DNA from 3 places in the Streptomyces sp. T12 genome. Region 3 is predicted to be linked to each of the others. Evidence: predicted binding sites of a transcription regulator. Region 3 holds the regulator's gene; each other region holds the start of a gene.

Region 1 (4,188 bases), 1.4 Mb from region 3:
GGAGAACATGCGCGTCATCGGCGCCATCGCGATGCGGTTGGGGACGGTCAGGCCGTTGATCGTGGTCGGCCGGGACAGGATCTGGGCCGCACGGGAGGCGGAGGCGGTGGTGACGGTCACGGGGAAGGCTCCTCGGGAGTGACTCTGTTAACCAGCTGGTATGTGCGCGCGCATTGTTGCACCTACTGAAGAAACCACCTATGCGCTACCGCACATTCCGCATCACGCCGGGGACAGCTGTGACCCCGGCCACGCGCAGCGCCTCAAAGGGGCGCGGGGAACTGCCATGGAAAACGCCCGAGGGCGGCACCCCCTGTCGGAACAGGGAGTGCCGCCCTCGGTACTGACGGACCGGGTCCGAGCCTTCTTGCGAAAGACTCAGAAGTCCATGTCACCGCCCGGCATGCCGCCACCGGCGGGCGCGGCGTTCTTCTCCGGCTTGTCGGCGATGACGGCCTCGGTGGTGAGGAAGAGCGCGGCGATGGAGGCGGCGTTCTGCAGGGCAGAGCGGGTCACCTTCGCCGGGTCGATGATGCCCTCGGCGATCATGTCGACGTACTCACCGGTCGCGGCGTTCAGGCCGTGGCCGACCTGGAGGTTGCGGACCTTCTCCACGACGACGCCGCCCTCGAGACCACCGTTGACGGCGATCTGCTTCAGCGGGGCCTCCAGCGCGAGCTTCACGGCGTTGGCGCCGGTCGCCTCGTCACCTTCGAGGTCCAGCTTCTCGAAGACGGAGGACGCCTGGATGAGCGCCACGCCACCACCGGCGACGATGCCCTCCTCGACGGCCGCCTTCGCGTTGCGCACGGCGTCCTCGATGCGGTGCTTGCGCTCCTTGAGCTCCACCTCGGTGGCAGCGCCGGCCTTGATGACCGCGACACCGCCGGCGAGCTTCGCCAGGCGCTCCTGCAGCTTCTCGCGGTCGTAGTCCGAGTCGCTGTTCTCGATCTCGGCACGGATCTGGTTCACGCGGCCCGCGACCTGGTCCGAGGAGCCGGCACCGTCGACGATGGTGGTCTCGTCCTTGGTGATGACGACCTTGCGGGCCTTGCCCAGGAGGTCCAGGGAGGTGTTCTCGAGCTTGAGACCGACCTCCTCGGAGATGACCTCGCCACCGGTGAGGATGGCGATGTCGTTCAGCATCGCCTTGCGGCGGTCACCGAAGCCCGGGGCCTTGACGGCGACGGACTTGAAGGTGCCGCGGATCTTGTTGACGACCAGGGTCGACAGGGCCTCGCCCTCGACGTCCTCGGCGATGATCAGCAGCGGCTTGCCCGACTGCATGACCTTCTCCAGGAGCGGCAGCAGGTCCTTGACCGAGCCGATCTTGGAGTTGGCGATCAGGATGTACGGGTCGTCGAGCGACGCCTCCATACGCTCCATGTCGGTGGCGAAGTACGCCGAGATGTAGCCCTTGTCGAAGCGCATACCCTCGGTGAGCTCCAGCTCCAGACCGAAGGTCTGGGACTCCTCGACGGTGATGACGCCTTCCTTGCCGACCTTGTCCATCGCCTCGGCGATGAGCTCGCCGATCTGGGTGTCGGCGGCGGAGATGGAGGCCGTCGAAGCGATCTGCTCCTTGGTCTCGACATCCTTCGCCTGCTCCAGCAGGGCGGCGGAGACGGCCTCGACGGCCTTCTCGATACCGCGCTTGAGGGCCATCGGGTTGGCGCCGGCGGCTACGTTGCGCAGGCCTTCCTTGACCAGGGCCTGGGCGAGAACGGTCGCGGTGGTCGTACCGTCACCGGCGACGTCGTCCGTCTTCTTGGCGACTTCCTTGACCAGCTCGGCGCCGATCTTCTCGTACGGGTCCTCGAGCTCGATCTCCTTGGCGATGGAGACACCATCGTTGGTGATCGTGGGGGCGCCCCACTTCTTCTCGAGGACGACGTTGCGACCCTTGGGGCCGAGCGTCACCTTGACGGCGTCCGCGAGCTGGTTCATGCCGCGCTCGAGGCCGCGCCGCGCCTCCTCGTCGAACGCGATGATCTTGGCCATGTGAAGTGGTCCCTCCAGGACTGGGGGTGATTCCTTCGGACCGCGCCCGCGCCCGCGACGGACGGCTCGCATGCCTCGTGGTTCCTTGCCCCACCTGGCTTGCGGGCCTCACCGACCCGGTCCTTCATTGTCACTCTCACCTTCAGAGTGCTAACGCCAATGATTAGCACTCGCCCCCTGCGAGTGCAAGCGGCTCTCGGGGATCGGGCGGGGCGCTCCGCGATGCGCGAACAAGGCTCGGGCAGGGGTCCGGGCAGGCCACATGCAGGCCACGTGCGGGCGCGGGCACGGCGAAGGGCCCGCACCCCGGGAGGTGCGGGCCCTTCGAAGAAGAACGTCGCTGCTTTAAGTCGACGCGTGCTTCAGCTGGTCGCGAGCCGGACCATGTCCGCCTGCGGCCCCTTCTGACCCTGCGAGATCTCGAAATCGACTCGCTGGCCCTCTTCCAGGGTGCGGTACCCGTCCATCTGGATCGCGCTGTAGTGGACGAAAACATCCGCACCACCGTCGACCGCGATGAAGCCGTACCCCTTCTCCGCGTTGAACCACTTGACGGTGCCCTGAGCCATGCCTAACTCCCCTATTACTGGCCCTTGCACAGATCCACACTTCGCGGATCCGGGTCAGACCTCACCCCCCATCGGTCGGGGGCGTGCGCCGGAACGCGTCGACCGCGGCTGAATGTATCTGCCCAACTGCCGTCTGCAACAGGTCAATCGGACGAGAAATCCGGGCACAGCCGGTCGGGAATGTGGGGACAATTCCCCTGACTTCAGGTCAAGTCGGACCTGATAAACGGAACAAAAGCCGCAAAAAACCCGCACACTTTGGCTACTTCTTGTCGGGCGGGCGGCAGAAATCAAGGGCCACCGACCCGTGAATCGGCGGCATGTTCCCCAACTGTACCTCGCTCAACCACACAGAATTGCCCCCTCCGCTTCTCTCACGGAGGGGGCAATTCGATGAACTCTCGGTGACCGGGGTTACCGATGGTAATGATCGGTCATTCGGTCAGCCTCCGGCGACCGCCGGAATGATGGAGACACCCGCGCCGTCCGGCGTCGCCGTCTCCAGCCCCTGCTCGAAACGGACGTCGTCGTCATTGACGTACACGTTGACGAACCGGCGCAGCTTGCCCTGGTCGTCGAGAACCCGGGCGGCGATCCCGGTGTGGTTCTTCTCCAGGTCGGCGATGACCTCGGCGAGGGTGCCGCCCTCGGCGCTCACTTCGGCCTGGCCACCCGTGTAGGTACGCAGGATGGTGGGGATGCGGACGTTGACGCTCACGTATGACCTCCGGTCAGGTAGTCGCCCCTAGGGGCGCGGGGCTGTGTGGAATTTGCGACTACCGCCGCGTGGGCACGACCAGCCCCCCACGGCCCGCAGACGAAAATCTATGGGACAGGCCCCTAGACGAGACCCGCCTCGCGGAACGAGTCGAGGCTGGGCCGAATGGTCGCAGTCAGCCCCGTACCGGCCACCGCATCCAGCGTCTTGAGACCATCACCGGTGTTGAGAACGACCGTCGTCTTCGTCGGGTCGAGGACACCGTTCTCGATCAGCTTGCGCGCCACACCCACGGTCACACCGCCGGCGGTCTCCGCGAAGATGCCCTCGGTCCGGGCAAGGACCTTGATCGCGTCCACGACCTGCTCGTCCGTCACGTCCTCCACCGCACCGCCGGTACGGCGAGCGATGTCCAGGACGTAAGGACCATCCGCCGGGTTGCCGATCGCCAGCGACTTGGCGATCGTGTTCGGCTTCTGCGGGCGGACCACGTCGTGCCCCGCCTTGTACGCGGTCGACACCGGCGAGCAGCCCTCGGCCTGCGCACCGAAGATCTTGTACGGCTTGTCCTCGACGAGCCCGAGCTTGATCAGCTCCTGCAGCCCCTTGTCGATCTTCGTGAGCTGCGAGCCGGAGGCGATCGGCACGACGAGCTGGTCGGGCAGCTGCCAGCCGAGCTGCTCGCAGATCTCGTACGCCAGGGTCTTGGAGCCCTCGGCGTAGTACGGCCGCAGGTTGACGTTGACGAAGCCCCAGCCCTCACCGGCCGGGTCGCCGATCAGCTCGGAGCAGAAACGGTTCACGTCGTCGTAGTTGCCCTCGATGCCGACGAGCTCGCCGCCGTACACCGCGGCCATGACGACCTTGCCCTGCTCCAGGTCGTGCGGGATGAACACGCAG
Region 2 (4,188 bases), 3.1 Mb from region 3:
TCCAATCTTCCCGAGACCGATCGGATCTTCCAGGAGATGGTCGCGCTCTGTGACGAGACGCCGACGTTCACCGATCTCGACGTCGTGCGGGACGAGCAGCTGAACGTCCTGGCCGCGCAGACCTTCTTCAAGGCCATGGGCAGGATGGAGCCGGAGGGGATCGGCGAGCACCTCACGGACGACTACGTGGATCACGATCCGTCGTATCCGCAGCCCGTGCAGGGCATCGACGGGGTGCGCGAGCAGTACGCGGGGTGGCGTGCCGCCTTCGACTTCACGTTCCGGATCGACGATCAGCTGGCCCAGAGCGACCAGGTGTGCACGCGGTGGACCTGGACCGCACGGCACAAGGGCGAGTTCCTGGGGATTCCGGCGACCGGGCAGGACGTGGCCATGCAGGGCATGACCTGGCAGCGGTTCCGGGACGGGAAGATCTGCGAGAGCCACTGGCTCTACGACCGGGCGGGGCTGCTGGAGCAGCTGGGGGTACTCGGTCAGTGACCCGGCCGCGAGAAGGCCGGTGAATCGCCCGCGAAGGGAGAAGCCCCCCGATGCGACAGCAACGGGGGGCTTCTTCGGGTGGTGCGTGCCTCAGTGGGCGTGGCCGTGGCCGTGACCAGCGGCGGCCGGCTCTTCCTCTTCCTTCTTCTCGACGACCAGGGTCTCGGTCGTGAGGAGGAGGGAGGCGATGGAGGCGGCGTTCTCCAGGGCGGAGCGGGTGACCTTGACCGGGTCGATGACGCCGGCCTTGACCAGGTCGCCGTACTCGCCGGTGGCGGCGTTGAAGCCCTGGCCCTTGTCGAGCTCGGCGACCTTGGAGGTGATGACGTAGCCCTCCAGGCCGGCGTTCTCGGCGATCCAGCGCAGCGGCTCGACGACCGCGCGGCGGACGACGGCGACACCGGTGGCCTCGTCGCCGGTCTTGCCGAGGCCGCCCTCGAGCACCTTGGCGGCGTGGACGAGCGCGGAGCCACCACCGGAGACGATGCCCTCCTCGACCGCGGCGCGGGTCGCGGAGATGGCGTCCTCCAGACGGTGCTTCTTCTCCTTCAGCTCCACCTCGGTGGCGGCGCCGACCTTGATCACGCACACGCCGCCGGCCAGCTTCGCGAGGCGCTCCTGGAGCTTCTCGCGGTCCCAGTCGGAGTCGGTGTTCTCGATCTCGGCCTTGATCTGGGCGACGCGGCCCGTGACGTCCTCGGCCTTGCCGGCGCCGTCGACGACGGTCGTGTCGTCCTTGGTGACCGTGACACGGCGGGCGGAGCCCAGCACGTCCAGGTCGGCCTGGTCGAGCTTGAGGCCGACCTCCTCCGAGATGACCGTGGCGCCGGTGAGAACCGCCAGGTCCTGCAGCATCGCCTTGCGGCGGTCACCGAACCCGGGAGCCTTGACGGCGACCGCGTTGAACGTGCCGCGGATCTTGTTCACGACCAGGGTCGACAGGGCCTCGCCCTCGACGTCCTCGGCGATGATCAGCAGCGGCTTGGAGGCACCCGACTGGATGACCTTCTCAAGGAGCGGCAGCAGGTCCTGGATGGAGGAGATCTTGCCCTGGTTGATGAGGATGTACGGGTCCTCGAGGACGGCCTCCATGCGCTCCTGGTCCGTCACGAAGTACGGCGACAGGTAGCCCTTGTCGAAGGCCATGCCCTCGGTGAAGTCCAGCTCCAGACCGAAGGTGTTGGACTCCTCGACGGTGATGACACCGTCCTTGCCGACCTTGTCCATCGCCTCGGCGATGAGCTCGCCGACCTGGCTGTCCTGGGCGGACAGGCCGGCCACGGCGGCGATGTCGGACTTCTCGTCGATCGGGCGGGCCGAGGCGAGCAGGTCCTCCGACACGGCCTTGACCGCGGCGTCGATGCCCTTCTTGAGGACGGCCGGGGAGGCGCCCGCGGCCACGTTCTTCAGGCCCTCGCGCACCAGCGCCTGGGCGAGCACGGTGGCGGTGGTCGTACCGTCGCCCGCGATGTCGTTGGTCTTGGTCGCCACCTCCTTCACCAGCTGGGCGCCGAGGTTCTCGTACGGGTCCTCGACCTCGACCTCACGGGCGATGGTGACGCCGTCGTTGGTGATGGTGGGCGCGCCGAACTTCTTGTCGATGACGACGTTGCGGCCCTTGGGGCCGATCGTCACCTTGACCGTGTCGGCCAGCTTGTTGACGCCGCGCTCGAGGGCGCGACGGGCGTCCTCGTCGAACTTCAGGATCTTCGCCATGACAGCGGGAGCCCTCTCGGAATGTGGGTGAAAAAGGCACTGCGCCCCGGGCGCCCGGCTTCTTTAAGTGGTCGCGGGGGCCAGGGGCGCAGCTGGAAGCAAAATGTGCTTCGGAGTGAACTACTTCTCGATGATCGCGAGCACGTCGCGAGCCGAGAGGACGAGGTACTCCTCGCCGTTGTACTTCACCTCGGTGCCGCCGTACTTGCTGTACAGCACGATGTCGCCGGTCTTGACGTCGAGCGGCAGGCGCTCGCCGTTCTCGAAGCGGCCCGGGCCCACGGCCAGGACGACGCCCTCCTGGGGCTTCTCCTTGGCGGTGTCCGGGATGACCAGGCCAGAGGCGGTGGTCTGCTCCGCGTCGAGCGGCTGGACCACGATGCGGTCCTCAAGCGGCTTGATGGCAACCTTGGAGCTGGTGGTCGTCACGATCCGACCTCCCCCTTCGGAGATCTCACGGGGTTAACTGTCTGAGGTGGCGACCAGGTGGATCCGTCGTCGCGGGTGCCGGACCTGCCCGTCGCGTAGTTGGCACTCTCCAGTGGGGAGTGCCAGAGCCGAGACTATGACCGCGATTAGCACTCGGTCAAGCGGACTGCTAATTCGCTGCGCTGACTGAGCCGCGTTCCTGGTCACGTGGCGTTGCCGTGAGCGGGCCGAGATATGCGAACCGGCGCCGGAAGTTCCGTCAGACGTAGTCCTCCAAACGGCCCACCGTCAGCCCCCTCCCCTGGATCCCCCGCAGCAGCCTCGTCGTCCGCTCCCTCAGGCTCAGACCGGTCGGTTCACCCGAAGGGACGGAGACGATGTCGCCGGCGCGCAGCCGGCGGGGCCCCTTCGCATACGTCAGCTCGCCGTCGCCCTCCATCGCCGCCCGCCACAGCACCACCGCCGTCACGCCGCAGTCGGCTGCAGCGCGGAGCGTGGTGGTGTCGTACGTGCCGTAGGGGGGCCGGAAGAGCCGGGGCCGGATGCCGAAGCGGGCCCGGAGTTTGTTCTGCTGGCCGCAGATCTCGGCGCGCTGGCCGGCGTACGGCAGACCGCGCAGGGCGGCGTGGTCCAGGGTGTGGTTCTGCATCGACGCACCCACCGACCGCAGGCGGGCGAAGTGGCCGTAGCCCGGGCCGACCACGCTGTCCGTGAGGAACATGCTGACGGGCAGCCGTAGCTCACGGACCATGTCGACGAAGCGGGGGTCCTTCTCGGCGCCGTCGTCGTAGGTGAGGAACACGACCTGGTCGCGGGTGAGGATGCGGTCGACGACGGGCAGCAGATCGCCCCCGGACGGCCGATCACCCCCGGGCGACACCTGCCGCTGGGCGGGCGGGGACGGGGGCGCGGGCAACGGGGCGGTGAGCCCCCATCGGCGGTACGGCTGTGCCGAGGGCGTCGGGCCTTTCGCCGACCGCGCCCCTTGCACCACCCTCCCGCCGGGACCTCCGCCGGGCTCGACCGACCCGGACGGCTGGGCGCAACCGGCGAGCACGACGGACGCCAGGACGACAGCTGCCAGAGCACGTACGGCCGACAGACCACGTACGGCCGACAGAGCACGTACGGCTGTGAGAAGCCCCGGCTCGGGCGCCGGCATCGGTGCCGGCGCCGGCCTCACAGGTAGTCCTCCAGCCGGGCCACCGCGTACCCCTCGGCCGTCACTTTGTTCAGGAATCGGCGGATCATGTCGGGCATTGTGCCCTTCCAGTCGTCCCTGCCCCGGAAGTGACTGAGGACGATGTCACCCGGGCGGATCTTCCGGTCCCACTCGCGGTAGTCCCAGCGGTCGACGAAGACCTCCTCGTTCCACAGGGGGACGTACTCGATGCCGCAGGACTTCGCGGCGCGCAGGCTGTTCCTGTTGTAGTTGCCGAAGGGCGGGCGGAAGAGCAGCGGGCGCTTGCCGTAGCGCCTCTCGATCACCTCCTGCATGCCGCAGATCTCATGCCTCTGGCGGTAGTAGGAGAGGGCCGGGAG
Region 3 (4,188 bases):
TGCTGCGGGAGGAGGGGCTTGCGGCTTCTCGGCGGGCGCTGGGGGAGGGGCTGCTTCAGGAGGGGTCGTACGAAGAGGGGCGGGCCGCGCTGACGCTGCGGGGGCGGTTGTTGGCGGATGCGGTGGTGCGGGATCTGGTGGATTGATCACTCGGGGGAGTGAATCCCCCCGGAACGCCGGTTCGGTCCCTAACCTGGTTCGTAGGCTGCCGCCGACAGGACGCGGCGGATGTGGAGGCCACGGAGATGACCGCTGTGGACGAGCGTGGGATTGCCAAGTTCTTCGAGGAGTTCGAGCCTCCCGAGGGCATCAAGGCCGAGCTTCTCCGGGGGGAAATCGTGATGATGGCGACTCCCGATCTGGTGCACAACCGGATTGTGGCGGACGTGGTGGACCAGATCCCGCGTAAGCGCTGGGAACGGCTCCAGGTGACGGACGTGGACATCATCGATGAGACCAGCGAGCCCATTCCGGACTTGGTGGTGGTGGAACGCGGTGTCGCCCCGGACTCAGGCCGTCTGTTGCCGTCCCAGTTGGTCACGATGGTGGTCGAAGTGGTTTCCAAGACCAGCGTCCAGCGGGACTACGAAATCAAGCGGTCGATCTACGCCGCCGGCCAGGTGGCCGCCTACCTCATCGTGGACCCGATCATGGCGCAGTGCGTCCTGCTCACGAGGCCCGTCGGGAAGGGGGAGAACGCCGACTACCAGAGGCAGCAGATCACCAAGTTCGGGGCGCCGCTGCCGCTGGAGGATCTAGAGCTCGAACTGGACACCAGCGAGTTCGGTACCTACCCCAACGTCAAGCCCCACCGCCACCCGTAACGAAGTCGATCAGCTCCTCCACCCTCCCCAACAACTCCGGCTCCAGGTCCTTGTAAGACCCCACCCGCCCCAGAATCGCCTGCCACACCGCCCCGGTGTTCTCCGACGGCCACCCCAGCGCCCGGCACACCCCCGTCTTCCAGTCCTGCCCGCGCGGCACCCGCGGCCACTCCGCGATCCCCAGGGACGACGGCTTCACCGCCTCCCAGATGTCGATGTACGGGTGGCCCACCACGAGCGCGTGCTCGCTGGTCACCGCCTCCGCGATGCGCCACTCCTTGCTGCCCGGCACCAAGTGGTCCACCAGTACACCCAGCCGCGCGTCCGGCCCGGGCGCGAAGTCCGCGACGATCGACGGCAGGTCGTCGACGCCCTCCAGGTACTCCACCACCACGCCCTCGATGCGCAGGTCGTCGCCCCACACCTTCTCGACCAGCTCGGCGTCGTGCCGGCCCTCGACATAGATACGGCCGGCGCGGGCCACGCGCGCGCGTGCCTGCGGAACGGCGACCGAACCGGATGCCGTACGGGTGGGACGTACCGGAGCGGAGGACGACGGCCGGACGAGGGTCACCACCTTGCCCTCCAGCAGGAACCCCCGCGGTTCCAGCGGGAACACCCTGTGCTTGCCGAAGCGGTCCTCCAGCGTCACCGTGCCCGCCTCGCAGCGGATCACCGCGCCGCAGAAGCCCGTGCCCGGCTCCTCCACCACCAGACCCGGGTCCGCCGGTACCTCGGGGACGGGCTTGGGCTTCTTCCAGGGCGGGGTCAGGTCCGGGGAGTACTGGCGCATTCGGATGACGATAGGAGAAGCGCGGCACGCGCGTCCCGCGAAATCACCGCGACACGCCGAAACGGGCGGCCAAGGCGTCGCGCTGGCGGCGCACGAACTCCGCGTCCACCACCGCTCCGTGACCGGGCACGTACAGCGCGTCCTCGCCGCCCAGGTCCAGCAGCCGGTCCAGGGCCGCCGGCCAGTGCGACGGTACGGCGTCGGGGCCGGCCTGGGGTTCGCCGGACTCCTCCACCAGGTCGCCGCAGAAGACCACCTCGGGAGAGCCGGGAGCGCCCGGCACGAGCACGACCAGGTCGTGGGCCGTGTGGGCCGGGCCCACGTTCGCCAGGAGGACCTGGCGGCCGCCGTCCAGGTCGAGGGTCCACTCGCCGCTCACCTGGTGGTGCGGGCGGACCAGGGCGTCGATCGCCTCGTCCGCCGCGTCCTGGTCCAGGCCGTTGCGTACGGCGTCCGCGCGCAGTTCCGCCCGCTCGTGCGCGAACACCGTGTCCATGCCCACCGCCCCGTACACCTGCGCGCCCGCGAACGCCGCCGCTCCGAAGACATGATCGAAGTGGGGATGCGTCAGAGCGAGATGAGTCACACGGTGACCCGCGAGCCACTGTGCCTGCGTACGCAGGCGCACGCCTTCCGCGAGGCTCGACCCGGCGTCGACGATCAGCGCGCCGCCCTCCCCGACGACCAGCCCCGCCGTGCAGTCCCAGCCCGGAAGCCGGCACCGTCCCACCCCGGCCGCCAGCCGCTCCCACCCCAGCTCTTCCCAAGTCACCGTCATAGGGCGACGCTAACCAACACACCACCGTCGGGCACGGTGGTGCTGACCGGCCTTGCCCGGGGCGTACCCCACCGCCGTACACTGGGCCGGGGACGGCTGGCACTCGGGCGGACAGAGTGCCAGGCAAGGCGCCAAGGGGACGAAACTGGAGGTGTGCGCGAGATGCTGAGTGAACGCAGGCTTCAGGTGTTGCGCGCCATCGTCCAGGACTATGTCGGGACCGAGGAGCCGGTGGGCTCCAAGGCGCTCACCGAGCGGCACAACCTCGGCGTCTCCCCGGCGACCGTGCGCAACGACATGGCGGCCCTGGAGGACGAGGGCTTCATCGCCCAGCCGCACACCAGCGCCGGGCGGATCCCGACCGACAAGGGCTACCGGCTGTTCGTCGACAAGCTCGCCGGCGTCAAGCCGATGAGCCCGCCGGAGCGGCGCGCGATCCAGAACTTCCTCGAGGGTGCCGTAGACCTCGACGACGTCGTGGCGCGCACCGTACGGCTGCTCGCGCAGCTCACCCGGCAGGTCGCCGTCGTGCAGTACCCGTCGCTGACCCGGTCCACCGTCCGGCACGTCGAGCTGCTCTCGCTCGCGCCCGCGCGCGTGATGCTCGTGCTGATCACGGACACCGGGCGGGTCGAGCAGCGGATGATCGACTGCCCGGCGCCCTTCGGCGAGAGTTCGCTCGCGGATCTACGCGCGCGGCTCAACAGCCGGGTCGCGGGCCGGCGCTTCACCGATGTGCCGACGCTCGTCGAGGACCTTCCCGAGGCCTTCGACATGGAGGACCGCGGCACTGTCTCGGCGGTGCTCTCCACCCTCCTGGAGACGCTCGTCGAGGAGAACGAAGAGCGGCTGATGATCGGCGGCACCGCCAATCTCACCCGCTTCGGGCATGACTTCCCCCTCACCATCCGGCCCGTCCTGGAGGCCCTGGAGGAGCACGTCGTCCTCCTCAAACTCCTTGGCGAGGCGGGGGATTCGGGCATGACCGTGCGCATCGGGCACGAGAACGCCTATGAGGGACTCAACTCCACGTCTGTCGTGTCGGTCGGCTACGGTTCGGGCGGCGAGGCAGTCGCCAAGCTCGGCGTGGTCGGACCGACCCGCATGGATTACCCGGGAACGATGGGAGCGGTACGCGCAGTGGCACGGTACGTCGGACAGATCCTGGCGGAGTCGTAAGTGGCCACGGACTACTACGCCGTTCTCGGCGTGCGTCGCGACGCGTCGCAGGAAGAGATCAAGAAGGCCTTCCGGCGGCTCGCGCGCGAGCTGCACCCGGACGTCAATCCGGATCCGAAGACCCAGGAGCGGTTCAAGGAGATCAACGCCGCTTACGAGGTGCTGTCGGACCCGCAGAAGAAGCAGGTCTACGACCTCGGCGGCGACCCGCTGTCCCAGGCGGGCGGCGCGGGGGCCGGCGGCTTCGGCGCGGGCGGCTTCGGGAACTTCTCAGACATCATGGACGCGTTCTTCGGTACGGCGTCGCAGCGCGGGCCGCGCTCGCGCACGCGCCGGGGCCAGGACGCGATGATCCGCCTCGAGATCGAACTCGACGAGGCGGCCTTCGGTACGACGAAGGACATCCAGGTCGACACGGCCGTCGTCTGCAACACCTGTAACGGTGAGGGGGCTGCCCCCGGCACCTCCGCCCAGACGTGTGACATGTGCCGCGGCCGCGGTGAGGTGTCGCAGGTGACGCGGTCCTTCCTGGGCCAGGTCATGACGTCCCGTCCCTGCCCGCAGTGCCAGGGCTTCGGCACCGTCGTCCCGACGCCGTGCCCGGAGTGCGCGGG

What was found. Region 3 encodes HrcA, which represses chaperone genes, less so after heat shock. Its sites were predicted from a motif close to TTNGCACTCNGNNNNNCNGAGTGCNAA; they were not measured.
Region 1: the regulator HrcA is predicted to act here: its motif matches at 2,129-2,155, upstream of groL (chaperonin GroEL).
Region 2: the regulator HrcA is predicted to act here: its motif matches at 2,793-2,819, upstream of groES (co-chaperone GroES).

The regions. Positions count from the first base shown of each region.
Region 1 covers NZ_CP117866.1:4,805,357-4,809,544, forward strand. The annotation lists gene PBV52_RS21405 (NADH:flavin oxidoreductase) at 1-120, opposite strand, end outside; gene groL (chaperonin GroEL) at 379-2,001, opposite strand; gene PBV52_RS21415 (cold-shock protein) at 2,364-2,570, opposite strand; gene PBV52_RS21420 (MoaD/ThiS family protein) at 3,013-3,288, opposite strand; gene thrC (threonine synthase) at 3,411-4,188, opposite strand, start outside.
Region 2 covers NZ_CP117866.1:6,500,413-6,504,600, reverse strand. The annotation lists gene PBV52_RS29520 (ester cyclase) at 1-501, shown strand, start outside; gene groL (chaperonin GroEL) at 592-2,217, opposite strand; gene groES (co-chaperone GroES) at 2,338-2,646, opposite strand; gene PBV52_RS29505 (polysaccharide deacetylase family protein) at 2,906-3,829, opposite strand; gene PBV52_RS29500 (polysaccharide deacetylase family protein) at 3,826-4,188, opposite strand, start outside.
Region 3 covers NZ_CP117866.1:3,358,724-3,362,911, reverse strand. The annotation lists gene hemW (radical SAM family heme chaperone HemW) at 1-146, shown strand, start outside; gene PBV52_RS14995 (Uma2 family endonuclease) at 246-824, shown strand; gene PBV52_RS14990 (DUF3097 domain-containing protein) at 802-1,617, opposite strand; gene PBV52_RS14985 (MBL fold metallo-hydrolase) at 1,661-2,395, opposite strand; gene hrcA (heat-inducible transcriptional repressor HrcA) at 2,558-3,574, shown strand; gene dnaJ (molecular chaperone DnaJ) at 3,575-4,188, shown strand, end outside.